DNA from 3 places in the Cellulomonas wangleii genome. Region 2 is predicted to be linked to each of the others. Evidence: predicted binding sites of a transcription regulator. Region 2 holds the regulator's gene; each other region holds the start of a gene.
What was found. Region 2 encodes LexA, which represses DNA repair genes until DNA is damaged. Its sites were predicted from a motif close to TCGAACANNTGTTCGA; they were not measured.
Positions count from the first base shown of each region.

Region 1: KG103_RS09195 (Rv2578c family radical SAM protein) is a predicted target of LexA. The motif match lies at 1,261-1,276, and genes of this name have one in related genera.
Region 3: uvrA (excinuclease ABC subunit UvrA) is a predicted target of LexA. The motif match lies at 1,771-1,786, and genes of this name have one in related genera.

Region 1 covers NZ_CP074405.1:1,994,722-2,000,092, forward strand. The annotation lists gene hisS (histidine--tRNA ligase) at 1-1,079, shown strand, start outside; gene KG103_RS09195 (Rv2578c family radical SAM protein) at 1,285-2,331, shown strand; gene aspS (aspartate--tRNA ligase) at 2,466-4,262, shown strand; gene KG103_RS09205 (GNAT family N-acetyltransferase) at 4,259-5,029, shown strand; gene KG103_RS09210 (SDR family oxidoreductase) at 5,117-5,371, shown strand, end outside.
Region 2 covers NZ_CP074405.1:1,705,581-1,710,951, reverse strand. The annotation lists gene serA (phosphoglycerate dehydrogenase) at 26-1,225, shown strand; gene KG103_RS07905 (DUF5302 domain-containing protein) at 1,349-1,537, opposite strand; gene nrdR (transcriptional regulator NrdR) at 1,644-2,147, opposite strand; gene KG103_RS07895 (LysM peptidoglycan-binding domain-containing protein) at 2,342-2,746, opposite strand; gene lexA (transcriptional repressor LexA) at 3,185-3,850, shown strand; gene KG103_RS07885 (DUF7218 family protein) at 3,952-4,224, shown strand; gene KG103_RS07880 (L-lactate dehydrogenase) at 4,309-5,313, opposite strand.
Region 3 covers NZ_CP074405.1:2,144,044-2,149,414, reverse strand. The annotation lists gene KG103_RS09900 (glycoside hydrolase family 15 protein) at 1-1,681, opposite strand, end outside; gene uvrA (excinuclease ABC subunit UvrA) at 1,830-4,691, shown strand; gene KG103_RS09890 (OsmC family protein) at 4,793-5,296, opposite strand.

The DNA of each region.
Region 1 (5,371 bases), 290 kb from region 2:
GGCACCTGGCCTTCCCGTTCCGCCGCTACCAGATCCAGAAGGTGTGGCGTGGCGAGCGGCCCCAGGACGGGCGGTTCCGCGAGTTCGTGCAGGCCGACATCGACGTCGTCGGCGCCGGTGCGCTGCCCTACCACTACGAGGTCGAGCTCCCGCTGGTCATGGCGGACGCCCTCGGTGCGCTGCGCGACCTGGGCGTGCCGCCGGTGCGGATCCTCGTGAACAACCGCAAGGTCGCCGAGGGCTTCTACCGCGGCCTGGGTCTCGACGACGTCGAGGCCGTGCTCCGCGGCATCGACAAGCTCGACAAGGTGGGCCCGGAGGCGGTCGCGGCGCTGCTCGTCGACGAGGCCGGCGCCACGCCCGCGCAGGCCGACGCCTGCCTGGAGCTCGCCGCGATCAGTGGCGACGACGCCTCCGTCGTCGAGCGGGTGCGCGAGCTCGCGACCCGGCAGGGGGCATCGAGCGACCTGCTGGAGGAAGGGCTCGGCGAGCTCGGCGCGCTCGTCGCCGCCGCGGCCGAGCGCGCGCCCGGGGTGGTCGTGGCCGACCTGAGGATCGCCCGCGGCCTGGACTACTACACCGGCTCGGTCTACGAGACCGTGCTGGTCGGGCACGAGGACCTGGGGTCCATCTGCTCCGGTGGCCGGTACGACACGCTCGCGTCGGACGGCAACCAGACCTACCCGGGCGTCGGTCTGTCGATCGGCGTGTCCCGGCTGGTGTCCCGGCTGCTGTCCGCCGGCCTCGTGCGCGCGACGCGCTCGGTGCCGACCGCGGTCCTCGTCGCGGTCACGTCGGAGGAGCTGCGCTCGCGGTCCGACGCGGTCGCCGCCGCGCTGCGGGCGCGGGGCATCCCCGTCGAGGTGGCGCCGAGCGCCGCCAAGTTCGGCAAGCAGATCAAGCACGCCGACCGCCGCGGCATCCCCTTCGTGTGGTTCGTCGGCGACCCGGCCGACGACGGCGCACCCGCGCAGGACGAGGTGAAGGACATCCGCTCGGGCGAGCAGGTCCCCGCCGACGCCGCGACGTGGGCGCCGCCGGCGGACGACGTGCGTCCGCGCGTCGTCGCGGCCGGCTGACGCACGGCCGGCTGACGCACGGCCGGCTGCCGCACGGCCGGCTGACGCACGGCCGGCTGCCGCACGGCCGGCTGACGCACGGCCGGCTGCCGCACGGCCGGCTGCCGCACGACCGGCTGCCGCACGACCGGCTGCCGCACGGCCGGCTGCCGGGCGGGCGGCTGACCCTCTCGACACATGGTCGAACGTGTGTTCGAATGACCGTGTGCGATGGGACGGGCAGAAGATCGGTGCGCAGGACGGCACCGCGCTGCCCGGGCTCGACCTGCGCGCCATGCCCGGACTCGTGCGCAGCGTGCGCACGCCGGACTTCGCCGGCGTCACCTTCCACGAGGTGCTGTGCCGTACGGCTCTCAACCGGGTGCCGGACGCGTCGGCGGTGCCGTTCCGGTGGACCGTGAACCCGATGCGGGGCTGCCTGCACGCGTGCGCCTACTGCTTCGCCCGGGGCACCCACCGCTACCTCGACCTCGACGCGGGGGCGGACTTCGACACCCAGATCGTCGTCAAGACCAACGTCGCCGAGGTGCTGCACGCCGAGGTCGGTCGGCCGTCGTGGCGACGCGAGCACGTCGCGCTCGGCACCAACACCGACCCGTACCAGCGGGCGGAGGGCCGGTACGCGCTGATGCCCGGGATCATCGAGGCGCTCGCGGGCTCGGGCACGCCGCTGTCCGTCCTCACCAAGGGCACCCTGCTGCGCCGGGACCTGCCGCTGCTGGCCGAGGCCTCGCGCGACGTGCCGGTGTCGACGGCCGTCTCCATCGCCGTCCTGGACGACGACCTGCAGCAGAGCCTGGAGCCCGGCACGCCGACGGCGCGGGCGCGTCTGGCGCTGGTCCGCGCGGCGCGGGAGGCCGGGCTGCCCGTGCACGTCATGGTGGCGCCGGTGCTGCCCTGGCTGACGGACTCCACGGACCACCTGGACCGGCTGCTCGCCGCCGTCGCCGAGGCCGGGGCCCAGCGGGCCACCGTGCTGCCGCTGCACCTGCGGCCGGGCGCCCGGGAGTGGTTCCTCGCGTGGCTGCGGCGGGAGCGGCCCGACCTGGTGGCCGGCTACGACCGGGTGTACCGGGGCGGGTCGTACGCCCACGCAGAGTACGGCGCCTGGTTGGGCGCGCGGGTCCGCCCGCTGCTCGCACGGCACGGGCTGGACCGCGCCCCGCAGGACGTCGGCGACGGCGTGCGCTGGGGCAGCGACCGGGAGCCCGCGCCGCCGGCCGCCGCCGAGCTGCAGCCCAGTCTCTTCTGAGGGTCCGGCCCGTCGGGGCGGGTGCGCGCGGGGCGTCCCGCGGTAGGGCGTCCGCGTGGGCCGGGCACCGTCGGCGCACCTATGATCGGGGGTGCGTCCGTCCGGGCGCGGATCCCCGACCTGAAGGACCTTCCGTGCTGCGCACCCACACCGCCGGCTCGCTGCGGGCCGAGCACATCGGCACCACCGTCACCCTCACGGGCTGGGTGGACCGCCGGCGCGATCACGGCGGGGTCGCGTTCGTCGACCTGCGCGACGCCTCGGGCATCGCCCAGGTCGTCATCCGCGACGAGGCCGTCGCCCACGGGCTGCGTGCGGAGTACGTGCTCCAGGTCACCGGTGAGGTCGGGCGCCGTCCGCAGGGCAACGAGAACCCCAACCTCGCGACCGGCGAGGTCGAGGTCGTCGCGCACGAGGTCGTCGTCCTCAACGAGTCCGCACCGCTGCCGTTCCAGGTCTCGGCGTCCGTCGACGAGCCGGTGGGGGAGGAGGCGCGCCTGCGCCACCGCTACCTCGACCTGCGCCGGCCCGCCCCGGCCCACGCCATCCGGCTGCGCGCCCAGGTCAACCGTGCCGCGCGCGCGGTGCTCGACGAGCGCGGGTTCGTCGAGGTCGAGACCCCGACGCTGACGCGGTCCACGCCCGAGGGTGCGCGCGACTTCGTCGTCCCGGCGCGCCTGGCCCCGGGCAGCTGGTACGCGCTGCCGCAGTCCCCGCAGCTGTTCAAGCAGCTGCTCATGGTCGGCGGCCTGGAGCGGTACTACCAGATCGCCCGCTGCTACCGGGACGAGGACTTCCGCGCGGACCGCCAGCCGGAGTTCACCCAGCTCGACATCGAGGCCAGCTTCGTCGACCAGGACGACGTCATCGAGCTCGCCGAGGCCGTGCTGACGTCGCTGTGGGAGCTGATCGGGTACACCATCCCGACCCCGATCCCGCGGATGACGTACGCGGAGGCGATGCGCCGGTACGGCACGGACAAGCCCGACCTGCGCTTCGGCCTCGAGCTGACCGACCTCACCGCGTACTTCGCCGAGACCCCGTTCCGGGTCTTCCAGGCGCCGTACGTCGGGGCGGTCGTGCAGCCGGGTGGTGCGAGCACCCCCCGCCGCGGGTTCGACGCGTGGCAGGAGTGGGCCAAGCAGCGCGGTGCCAAGGGCCTGGCCTACGTCACGGTGGGCGAGGACGGCGAGCTCGGCGGACCGGTCGCCAAGAACATCACCGACCAGGAGCGCGCCGGGCTGGCGGCCGCGGTCGGGGCCAACCCGGGTGACGCGGTGTTCTTCGCCGCCGGCAAGCAGAGCGAGGCGCGTGCGCTGCTGGGCGCCGCCCGTCTGGAGATCGGCCGCCGCGGCGGGCTGATCGACGAGGACGCCTGGTCGTTCGTGTGGGTCGTCGACGCACCGCTGTTCAAGCCCACCGGCGAGGACGACGACGTCGCCGTCGGCAAGGGCGCCTGGACGGCCGTGCACCACGCGTTCACGTCGCCCACCCCGGAGTGGATCGACCGCTTCGAGGAGGACCCGGGTGCGGCCCTCGCGTATGCCTACGACATCGTGTGCAACGGCAACGAGATCGGCGGCGGCTCGATCCGTATCCACCGGCGCGACGTGCAGCAGCGCGTCTTCGAGGTCATGGGCATCGGGCAGGAGGAGGCCCAGGAGAAGTTCGGCTTCCTGCTCGACGCCTTCGCGTTCGGTGCGCCGCCGCACGGCGGCATCGCGTTCGGCTGGGACCGGATCGTCGCCCTGCTCACGCGCTCCGAGTCGATCCGTGAGGTCATCGCCTTCCCGAAGTCCGGCGGCGGGTACGACCCGCTGACCGGGGCACCGGCGCCCATCTCGCCCGAGCAGCGCCGCGAGACCGGCGTCGACACGCGTCCCAAGGCCGCCCAGCCGCCCGCCGGCCCGGCCCCCGCCGCCCAGGTGTGAGCCACCGGCTCCTGGCGCGGCTGCCCGCCGCGCTGCGCAGCCGGCGGGACGTGCTGGACCAGCGGCACGACTGGGCCGATGCCGCGGTGCTCGCGCAGGGCGCCGCGGCGGCGGTCCTGGCCCGGGAACGGCCGGGCGGGTCGATCCTGTGGGCCCTGGGGGCACCCGACGAGCTCCACGAGCTCCTCCCCGACGCGCTGCGGAGCCACGGCCCGGGTGTGCGCTGGGCGACGGTCCCGCGCGCCGTGCCCGTCACGCCGGCGGCCCTCGAGGTCGTCGGCGTCGTGCCGGCCACGTCGTGGGACCGGTTCTCGTGCGACGTCCCACCCCCCGCGCAGCCCGGTGAGGACCGCGTCGTCCTCCTCGACGCCGAGCGCGACGCCGCGGCGATCACGGCATGCCTCGACGTGGCGAACCCGACGACCCACGCGCGCCCCGGCGCGTCCGACGACGCGGCGTGGTGGGGTGTGCCGGACCCGGCCGGCGGCCGGCTGCTGGGCGTGATCGGTGTCGCGGTGCGCGCCGGCACGGACGTCCCCTCGATGCACCTGCACGGCCTGGGTGTCGTCCCCGACGCGCGCGGCCACCGGCTGGGCACCGCGCTGGCGGCGGTGGCGACGCGCCGGGCGCTCGAGGGCGGCGCGCCCTGGGTGTCGCTGGGCATGTACGCCGACAACGCGCCGGCACGCCGCGTCTACGCGGCCCTCGGATTCCGGGTCGACGTCGAGAACGCGGGCTACGGGCCGCCGGGTGCCGCACGCCCCTGACGTGCCCCTGGCTCCGCCGTGGTGCTCACCGGGCGGTCCGCGCCGGGCGTGGCTACCGTCGACCATGACGTCGAGGGAGGGAGCACGATGACGCTGGACGGCAAGGTCGCGCTGGTCACGGGCGCGGGATCGGGCATCGGACGGGCGACGGCGGTGCGGCTCGCGCAGGACGGTGCGACCGTCGTCGCGGTCGGGCACCGCCAGGAGAGCGCGGACGACGTCGCCGCGGAGGTCCGCGCGGCGGGCGGGCGGGTGCTGCCCCTCGCCGCGGACGTCGGGGACGCGGAGGCGGTCCGTGAGGTGTACGCCCGGGTGGAGCGCGAGCTGGGGCGCCTCGACGTG
Region 2 (5,371 bases):
CCGCGGGACGGGAGCACCATGAGGCGTGCCCACCGCCCTGCTCCTCGAGAACCTCCACCCGCACGCCCGGACCATCCTCGAGTCCGCCGGCTTCGACGTCGTGACGCGCACCGGCGCGCTCGACGAGGCCGAGCTCGTCGAGGCCCTCGCCGGCGTCCAGGTGCTGGGGATCCGGTCCAAGACCGACGTGCCTGCCGAGGTGCTGGCGGCCGCCCCCGACCTCGAGGTCGTGGGCGCCTTCTGCATCGGCACCAACCAGATCGACCTGCACGCCGCCGCCGGCCACGGGATCGCCGTCTTCAACGCACCGTTCTCCAACACGCGGTCCGTCGTGGAGATCGCGATCGCCGACATCATCTCCCTGACGCGCCGCCTGACGGTGTTCGACAAGGACATGCACGCGGGCGTCTGGAACAAGTCGGCCACCGGCGCGCACGAGGTGCGCGGCCGCACGCTCGGCATCATCGGCTACGGCAACATCGGCACCCAGCTGTCCGTGCTCGCCGAGAACCTCGGCATGTCGGTCGTGTTCTACGACACCGCCGAGAAGCTCGCGCTCGGCAACGCCCGCCGGATGGACACCCTCGACGAGCTGCTCGAGGAGGCGGACGTCGTCACGCTGCACGTCGACGGGCGCGCCGGGAACGCCGGGATGTTCGGTGCCAAGCAGATCGCGCGCATGCGCCCGGGCTCGATCTTCCTCAACCTGTCCCGCGGCTTCGTCGTCGACTACGCCGCCTTGCGCGACGCCGTGCTGTCCGGCCACGTGGCGGGCGCCGCGGTCGACGTCTTCCCGACCGAGCCCAAGCGCAAGGGCGACCCGTTCGAGTCGGAGCTGCGCGGACTGCCCAACGTGATCCTCACGCCGCACACCGGCGGGTCGACCGAGGAGGCACAGGCCGCCATCGGCCAGTTCGTCGCCAACAAGGTGCGTGACTACCTGGCGACCGGCTCGACCAACCTGTCGGTCAACCTCCCGAACCTCGCGCTCGACCAGCGCCCGGACGCGCACCGCATCGCCTACCTGCACCGCAACGTGCCCGGCGTCCTGGCGACGATCAACGCCACCCTCGCCGAGCACGGCGTCAACATCGAGGGTCAGCTGCTCGCGACCCGCGGCGAGCTCGGCTACGTCGTCACCGACGTCGCGTCGCCCGTCCCGCAGGAGGTGGCCGACGTGCTGCGCGGCCGACCGGAGTCGCTGCGGCTGCGCCTGCTCGACTGACCGGGCCGGACGCCCTGTCGTGCCTGCCGGCCCGATGGTGATGTCGGGGCCGACGACGACGAAGGGGGCCGCGCAGCCGTGTGCTGCGCGACCCCCTGCGGCTCGCTGCCGGTCCCTGACCGGTCAGGCCGAGCCGGACTTGCGCTGGAACCGTCGCTGGACCGGCCCCGCCGTCTCCGCGCCGTGGACCGCGCCGGTGTTGCGGCTGCCGTCCGCGCTGCGGTGCCCCTGGGCCTTCTTGTGCTCGAGCGCGGCCCGGAACTTCTCCTTGGCCTCGTCGCTGACTGCCGACGGCTGATCGTCCTGGGTCATGTGCTTGTCCTCCGCTCGCCGGCGTGGTCACACCGGCGGTCCCAGCGTGGTCGACCGCGGCCGTCCACGCCAGCCCATTCCTGCGGGGCACGCCGGACGGCGAGGGTCAGACCCCGCTCGACGCCGTCCCGGCGGGTGCGTCGTCCTCGCCCGCGCGGGACGCGCGGTGCTCGGCACGCAGTCCCGAGATCGCGGTCTCGAAGTCCTCCAGGGAGTCGAACGCCTGGTAGACGCTGGCGAACCGGAGGTAGGCGACCTCGTCGAGCTCGCGCAGCGGCCCGAGGATCGCCAGACCGATCTCGTAGGCGTCGATCTCGGCCGAGCCGGACGTGCGCAGGCTCTCCTCGACCTTCTGCGCCAGGAGCGCGAGGTCGTCCTCGCTCACCGGTCGCCCCTGACACGCCTTGCGCACACCGTTGGCGATCTTCTCGCGGCTGAAGGGCTCGGTGGCCCCGGACCGCTTCACGACGGACAGGCTCGCGGTCTCGACGGTGGTGAACCGACGGTGGCAGCTCGGGCACTGACGGCGGCGCCGGATCGACGACCCGTCGTCGGAGGTGCGGGAGTCGACCACACGGGAGTCGGGATGCCGGCAGAACGGACAGTGCACAGCGGACCTCTCGGCGTGGCGCAGATGACGTCCGCCTCGACAGCGCCGCGCGGACGCACGCGACGCTAAGCGGTACGGCCTGCCGCCGCAACATCCCTGCCACCGTCGGGGCGCGGTGGGCGCCGTCGCGGCCCACAGCGTGGCGGACCCGCCCGCAGTGCCGCGCCGCGGGCCTTCCGCCCGTCGCCGTGCGCTCAGCGCGCCGGCACGACCACCGTCTGCCCGGCCTGCACCCCGCCGGAGGGCAGCTCGTTGAGCGCCATCAGCTCGAGCACGACGTCCCGCACGTCCTCGCCCGGGGAGGCGGCCTCCGCCGCGATGCCCCACAGGGTGTCCCCGGGTGCGACGACGACGCGCCGCACCTCAGGAGCGGCCGCAGGGCCGTCGGCCCAGGCGCCCGCGGCGCCGCCGACGCCGAGCGCCACCAGCGCGGCCACCGTCCAGACGACGAGCCGGCCGCGACGCGTGAGGTGGAGCGTCGACGAGGGCCCCGTCGGCCGCGCAGCACGCGTGCTCGCGTCCCGCACCACGGGTGCCGGACGCACCGCACGGACACCCGCGGCCGGTCGCACCGTCCGTTCCGTCGTCATCGCGCTCATCCTGCGTTCCTCTCGTCGTCGATCCCGGTCCTCGACCTCGACCCGACCCGGCATCTGTCCGCTCGATCGAACACGTGTTCGTCGAACGCTTGTACGATGTCTACCAGACCGGACCGACACGCGTCGAGACACGATCGAACAGATGTTTGATCCGACCACCCCCCGCCCCTAGGGTGAGCACTGCGACGAGTGCACCACCGACCTCCGACATCGCCGTGGCGACGTCGGAGGCGGCGACCGTCGCCGGAGCTCGTCCCCGAGGGCGAGGCCCGGCGCGGGTGGCGGCGCCCGGCGCACGCGGGTCCCGCCCCGGGCCCCGCGTCGACCGACGCAGGAGGCGCAGTGGACGTGCAGCACGGCTCGACGACGCAGGCCCGCGGGCGGGCCGCCGCCGCGGCCGCGTCCCCCACCGACGCCGACGAGGTCCCCGGCGACGGGCTGACCACGCGCCAGCGCCTCGTCCTGGAGACCGTGCGCGCCTCGGTCGAGCAGCGCGGGTACCCGCCGAGCATGCGGGAGATCGGCGAGGCCGTCGGGCTCACCAGCCCGTCCAGCGTCAAGCACCAGCTCACGGCGCTCGAGCGCAAGGGCTACCTGCGGCGCGACCCGCACCGGCCCCGCGCCATCGAGGTCGTGCAGCCGGACGACGCGCGCAGCGTCGCACGGTGGGGCGCCGGGTCGGACGGCCCCGCGCCGGACACCGACCTGCCCGAGCGCGACAGCGCCCCCGCCCCGTCGTACGTGCCCGTCGTGGGCCGGATCGCCGCAGGCGGGCCGATCGTCGCCGAGCAGGTCGTCGAGGACGTCTTCCCCCTGCCGCGCCAGCTGGTCGGGGAGGGTGAGCTCTTCCTGCTCAAGGTGGCCGGCGACTCGATGATCGACGCCGCCATCTGCGACGGCGACTGGGTGGTGGTGCGACGTCAGCCGGTGGCCGAGAACGGCGAGATCGTGGCCGCGATGATCGACGGGGAGGCGACGGTGAAGACCCTCAAGCGCGCCGACGGCCACGTCTGGCTGCTGCCCCACAACCCGGCCTACGCACCGATCGACGGCGACGAGGCGACCGTGCTCGGACGCGTCGTCAGCGTCCTGCGGAGCCTGTAGCGCCGGCCCGCCGGCGTCGCCGTGCGACGGGTCACCCGCCGCGCGAGGCTGTGGCCGTGCGCCGGACGGCCCGGCACACGGCCAGCCCGCAGGGAGACACCATGCCCGCACGTCGCGACCCCGGCCCCAGCGTGAAGGACCCCGAGCTGTACGAGGACCTGCGGGACCGGGGCAACAGCAAGGAGAAGTCCGCGCGCATCGCCAACGCCGCGGCGGCGCGCGGGCGCTCGGCGGTCGGCCGCGCGGGCGGTCGGGCGGGCGACTACGACGACTGGACGGTCGCGGACCTGCGGCGGCGCGCCGCCGAGATCGGCATCACGGGCCGCTCCGCCATGCGCAAGGCCGAGCTGGTCACCGCCCTGCGCTCGCACTGACGCGCCCGCGGGCCGAGGTCGGCAGGCCGCCGCCCGTCCCGGCGCGCTTCCGGCCCGCTGGGCGGCGGCGGCCGCCGTGCGAGGTCAGAAGCCGAAGCGGCGTGCGACCGACCGGACTGCCTCCGCGGAGCGACGCATCCCCATGATCTCGTCGGAGGACATCGGCACCTCGAGCCTCTCCAGCACGCCCGCCGCACCGACGATCGAGGGCACGCTGAGGCAGACGTCGGACATGCCGAGGTACTGGTCCAGCAACGAGGACACCGGCAGGATCCGGCGCTCGTCCTTGAGCACCGCCTCGATGATCCGGGAGCCCGCGAGGGCGATCGCGTAGTTGGTCGCGCCCTTGCCCTCGATGATGCGGTAGGCGGACTCGACGACCTCCCGTGCGATGGAGTCGCGCACCTCGCGCGTCAGGGGGCCGTTGCCGCCCGTGCCCTCCCAGTCGAGGATCGGCACGGCGCCGATGGTCGACGAGCTCCACAGCGGGATCTCGGTGTCGCCGTGCTCGCCCGCGACGTACGCGTGCACGTTCTGCACCGCCACGCCGGTGTGCCGCGCGATGAGGTACCGCAGCCGCGAGGAGTCGAGCACCGTGCCGGACCCGAAGACCTGCCCGGGCGGCAGCCCGGAGATCTTCATCGCCGCGTACGTCACGACGTCCACCGGGTTGGTCACCATCACGTAGACGGCGTTCGGTGCGACCTCGACGATGCCGGGCAGCACGTTCTTGACCAGGGAGATCGTCGCCTCGGCCAGGTCGATACGGGTCTGGCCGGGCTTCTGCTTGGCGCCTGCGGTGAACATGACGATGTCGCAGTCCGCCATCACGGCCACGTCGTCCGACCCGATCACCTCGGCCATCGACGTGAACTGGATGCCGTGCGACAGGTCGAGGACCTCCGCGTCGACCTTCGCGCGGTTGACGTCGAGCAGCGCCACGGTCCGCGCCGCACCGCGCATCAGGGCGGCGTAGGCCATGGTCGAGCCCACCGCGCCCGCGCCGACGATGCCCAGCTTCGACGTGCGGCGCGGCACGGACGGCGTCGTGCTCAGGGCGTACTCGTCGCCCTCGATGGCGTCGACCATGGTGTTTCCCCTCGTCACGGGCGTCGAGCCGAGCCCGGGACGCACACGCCCGGTCCGC
Region 3 (5,371 bases), 440 kb from region 2:
AGAACGAGCACGCGAGGAACGCGGCCTCGTCACCGCGCAGCCCGTCGTCGGTGCGGTCCGTGCGGTAACGGCGCAGCAGCCCCGGCGCGACCTCGAGCTCCTCCCGGACCGCGGCCAGCGTCCCGCGGGCGTGCGGACCGTCCGCGGGCACGAACCCGACCAGGACGACCTGCAGCAGCGACGCGTCGGTGTGCTCGGCGCCGTAGTGCTGCACGAAGCTGGCGCGCGCGTCGGACCACCCGTGGGCGAGGACGTCCGCACGGACCTCGTCGCGGGTGCGACGCCAGCGCTCCACGGGGCCGGGCAGGCCGTGCTGCTCGACGGCGTGCACCGCGCGGTCGAGCGCGGCCCACGTCATCACCTTCGAGTGCGTGAAGTGACGCGGCTCACCCCGCACCTCCCAGATGCCGCGGTCCGGCTCCCGCCAGTGCCGCGCCAGGTCGTCCACGAGCCGGCGCTGCAGCGACCACGTGTCGGAGGTCTCCGCGAGCCCCGCGTCGCGGGCCATCGCCAGCGCCGACATGACCACGCCCAGCACGTCGTGCTGCACCTGCCGCACGGCGCCGTTGCCCCGGCGCACCGGGCGCGAGCCGGCGTACCCCGGCAGGTGGTCGAGCTGCGTCTCGGGCAGCCGGCGCCCGCCGTCCAGCCGGTACATGATCTGCAGGTCCCGCGGGTCGCCCGCCACGGCCCGGGCCAGCCAGTCCCGCCACTGGGTCGCCTCGTCACGGAAGCCCTGCTCCAGGAGCGCCTCGAGCGTGAACGCGGCGTCGCGCAGCCAGCAGTACCGGTAGTCCCAGTTGCGCTCGCCGCCCGGTGTCTCGGGCAGCGACGTCGTGGGCGCCGCGACGACGCCCCCGGTGGTCGCGTCGGTCAGCAGGCGCAGCACCAGCAGCGAGCGGACGACGGCCTCGCGGTACGGGCCGTCGTACCCGCAGCCGCGTGCCCACAGGCCCCAGCGGGCGGCCGTGGTGTCGACCCGGCCGCTCACCGGCAGGCGCGGCGGCACGGGCTGCCACGAGTGGACCCAGGTGAGCGAGAGCTCGACGCTCTGGCCCGCGCGCAGCCTGAACCGGTCCCGGTGACGGCGGCCGTCGGCGCGAGGCAGGCGGTCCCCCCGCAGCACCAGGGAGTCGGGGCCGGCCACCGCGCGGATCGTGTCGCAGCCGTCGGCGTCGTCCTCGTGGCGCACCCACGGCTGCACGGCGCCGTACCCGAAGCGCACCACCCACTCGTGCTCGACCTCGACCTCCCCGGCCGTGCAGTCCAGGCGCCGGACCAGGTCCGCGCGTCCGTCGCCCGACGGCATGGCGTCGACCGCGACGGCCGTGCCCCGTGCGGTGCGGTAGGTCGTCTCGAGGACGAAGGAGTCGCCCCGGTAGCGCCGGGTCACGGAGGTGGCGTCCCGGACCGTCAGGAGCCAGCGGCCGTGCTCGGGCGTGCCCAGGAGTGCGGCGAAGCACGCGTCGGAGTCGAACCGGGGTAGGCACAGCCAGTCGACCGAGCCGTGCCGGGACACCAGGGCCGCGGAGTGGCCGTCGCCCAGCACGGCGTACTCCTCGACGGGGACCTGGTCGCCCAGCAGGAGGTCCTGCAGCGGGAGGTCACCGGGCAACGCGTCACCCGGCAGGAGGTCGTCCGGCGGGCTGCCCTCGGCCGTCGGGGTGTTCGGTGCGTCCATCGCCCTCAGCATGGCCCGCCCGCCCCGACGGCGCTCGCGGGCGGCCCGGGCGTGCGGGTGCGGTACCGCATCGATGCCCTGCTCGCACGTCGAACACGTGTGCGACTGTCGGTGGCCCGACGTAGACTCGTCGGCTGTGACCGATCCTCTGTCCGACCGTCTGCTGGTCCGTGGCGCCCGGGAGCACAACCTCCGCAACGTCGACGTCGACCTGCCCCGTGACGCCCTCATCGCCTTCACCGGGCTGTCCGGCTCCGGCAAGTCGTCCCTCGCCTTCGACACGATCTTCGCGGAGGGGCAGCGGCGCTACGTGGAGTCGCTGTCCGCGTACGCGCGACAGTTCCTCGGGCAGATGGACAAGCCCGACGTGGACTTCATCGAGGGCCTGTCCCCGGCGGTGTCCATCGACCAGAAGTCGACCAACCGCAACCCGCGCTCCACCGTCGGCACCATCACCGAGGTGTACGACTACCTGCGCCTGCTGTTCGCGCGCGCCGGGACCCAGTACTGCCCGGTCTGCGGGGAGCGCGTCACGGCCCAGACGCCGCAGCAGATCGTCGACCGCCTGCTCGAGCTGCCGGAGGGCACGCGGTACCAGGTGCTCGCACCGGTCGTGCGCGGCCGCAAGGGGGAGTACACGGACCTGTTCCGCGAGCTGCAGGGCAAGGGGTTCTCCCGCGCCCGCGTGGACGGCGAGGTCGTGCAGCTGGCGACGCCGCCGACGCTGGAGAAGAAGCTGAAGCACGACATCGAGGTGGTCGTGGACCGCCTGGTGTCGCGCGAGGGCGTGCAGCGCCGCCTCACCGACTCGGTCGAGACGGCCCTCGGGCTCGCCGGCGGCCTGCTCGTGGTCGAGCTCGTCGACGCCGACGCGGACGACCCGCAGCGCGAGCGCCGGTTCTCGGAGTTCCGCGCGTGCCCGAACGACCACGTCCTCACGCTCGAGGAGATCGAGCCGCGCACCTTCTCGTTCAACGCCCCCTACGGCGCCTGCCCGGAGTGCACGGGCATCGGGTCGCGGCTGGAGGTGGACCCCGAGCTCGTCATCCCCGACGACGACCTGTCGCTCGCGCAGGGGGCGGTCGCGCCGTGGGCGCAGACCTCGTCCGAGTACTTCCAGCGCGTGCTCACCGCGCTCGCCGCCGACCTCGGGTTCTCGATGGACACGCCGTGGCGTGCGCTGCCGAAGCGCGCCCGGGACGCGGTGCTGCACGGGCAGAACCACGAGGTGCACGTCCGCTACCGCAACCGGTGGGGCCGCGAGCGGCAGTACTCCACGGGGTTCGAGGGGGTCATCACCTTCCTGCAGCGCCGGCACGCCGAGACCGACTCGGAGTGGAGCAAGGAGAAGTACGAGGCCTTCATGCGGGAGGTCCCGTGCCCCACGTGCCAGGGCGCGCGCCTGAAGCCCGAGGTGCTCGCCGTCAAGGTCGGCGGCCGCTCCATCGCCGAGGTGTGCGAGATGCCGATCGACGAGGCGCGGGCGTTCATCGACGGTCTCGAGCTCGGCCAGCGCGAGCGGGCGATCGCCGCGCAGGTCGTCAAGGAGATCCAGGCCCGCCTGGGGTTCCTGCTCGACGTCGGCCTGGACTACCTCTCGCTCATGCGGCCGGCCGCGACGCTCTCGGGCGGGGAGGCGCAGCGCATCCGGCTCGCGACGCAGATTGGGTCGGGCCTCGTCGGGGTGCTGTACGTGCTCGACGAGCCCTCCATCGGCCTGCACCAGCGCGACAACCGCCGGCTGATCGACACGCTCACCCGGCTGCGGGACCTCGGCAACACCCTCATCGTCGTCGAGCACGACGAGGACACCATCCGAGCTGCCGACTGGATCGTCGACATCGGCCCGGGTGCGGGCGAGCACGGCGGCCACGTCGTGCACTCGGGGGACCTCGACGGTCTGCTCGCGTCCGCGGAGTCCGTCACCGGGGCGTACCTGTCGGGGCGCCGGTCCATCCCGATGCCGGCCGAGCGCCGGCCCGTGGACCGTGCGCGCCAGGTGACGGTCGTGGGGGCGCGCGAGAACAACCTGCGGGGCATCGACGTGTCCTTCCCGCTCGGGGTGCTGACAGCGGTCACCGGGGTGTCCGGCTCGGGCAAGTCGACGCTCGTGAACTCGATCCTCTACACGGTGATGGCCAACGAGCTGAACGGTGCGCGGCAGGTCGCCGGGCGCCACAAGCGCGTCACCGGGCTGGACCAGCTCGACAAGGTCGTGCACGTCGACCAGGGGCCGATCGGCCGCACGCCGCGGTCCAACCCGGCCACGTACACCGGTGTGTGGGACCACGTCCGCAAGCTGTTCGCGGAGACGACCGAGGCGAAGGTCCGCGGGTACACCCCCGGGCGCTTCTCGTTCAACGTCAAGGGCGGGCGCTGCGAGGCGTGCTCGGGCGACGGCACGCTGAAGATCGAGATGAACTTCCTGCCCGACGTGTACGTGCCCTGCGAGGTCTGCCACGGCGCGCGGTACAACCGCGAGACGCTCGAGGTGCACTTCAAGGGCAAGACCGTGGCCGACGTCCTGGCGATGCCCATCGAGGAGGCCGCCGAGTTCTTCGCCGCGGTCCCCGCGATCTCGCGGCATCTGCGCACGCTCGTGGACGTCGGGCTGGGGTACGTGCGGCTCGGGCAGCCCGCGCCGACGCTGTCGGGCGGCGAGGCGCAGCGCGTCAAGCTCGCGGCCGAGCTCCAGCGCCGCTCGACCGGGCGGACGATCTACGTGCTCGACGAGCCGACCACCGGCCTGCACTTCGAGGACATCCGCAAGCTCCTGGGCGTCCTGCAGTCGCTCGTCGACAAGGGCAACACCGTCCTGGTGATCGAGCACAACCTCGACGTCATCAAGAACGCGGACTGGGTCATCGACATGGGGCCCGAGGGCGGGTCCGGGGGCGGCACGGTCGTCGCGGAGGGCACCCCGGAGCACGTCGCGGCGGTCCCGCAGAGCCACACCGGCCGGTTCCTGGCCGAGGTGCTCGAGCCCGAGCGCGTCGAGGTGAGCGCCTGACGCGCTCGGCCCGTGACCGGCGGTGAGGTGGCGGTCGCGGGTCGACGACGACCCGGCGATGCGGGGGTCGGGCCCCGGGGTGCGGCTCGACGGACCGGTCGTCAGCCGGCGCCCACCACCACGGGCGCCGGCTCGTGGCGCACGGTGAAGTTCACCGACCGCGCGATGAAGCAGTGCTCGTGCGCGCGACGGTGCAGGTCGTCCAGCAGCGCGGCGTCGACGGCGCGGCCGTCCGGCAGCGTCGCCGAACGCACCACGACGCGCGGCCGCAGCACGACCTCGGTGAAGTGCCCCTGCCCGGCCGACTCGATGCGCATCGTCCCGGAGGCCGCGTCCTCGTAGCCGATCACGACGACGCCCGCCGCTGCGGCGAGGTGCAGGAACCACAGCATGTGGCACTGGGCCAGCGCCCCGACGAGCAGGTCCTCCGGCGACCACCGGTCCGGGGCGCCGCGGAAGTGCGGGTCGGAGGTGCCCGGCAGCGGGGGCTTCGCCCCCGACGACAACGTGTGGTCACGGCCGTACGACGTGTACGTCGACGTGCCTGCGGCCCCCGCGCCCGTCCACGTGAGGTCGACCGAGTACTGGTGCAGCAGCTGTGCCATGGACCGACCCTAGTGGTGCACGTCACGTCCCCGGGCGCCCGGCGGGCTGTGTGGGTGCGCCGAACTAGGCTCGGT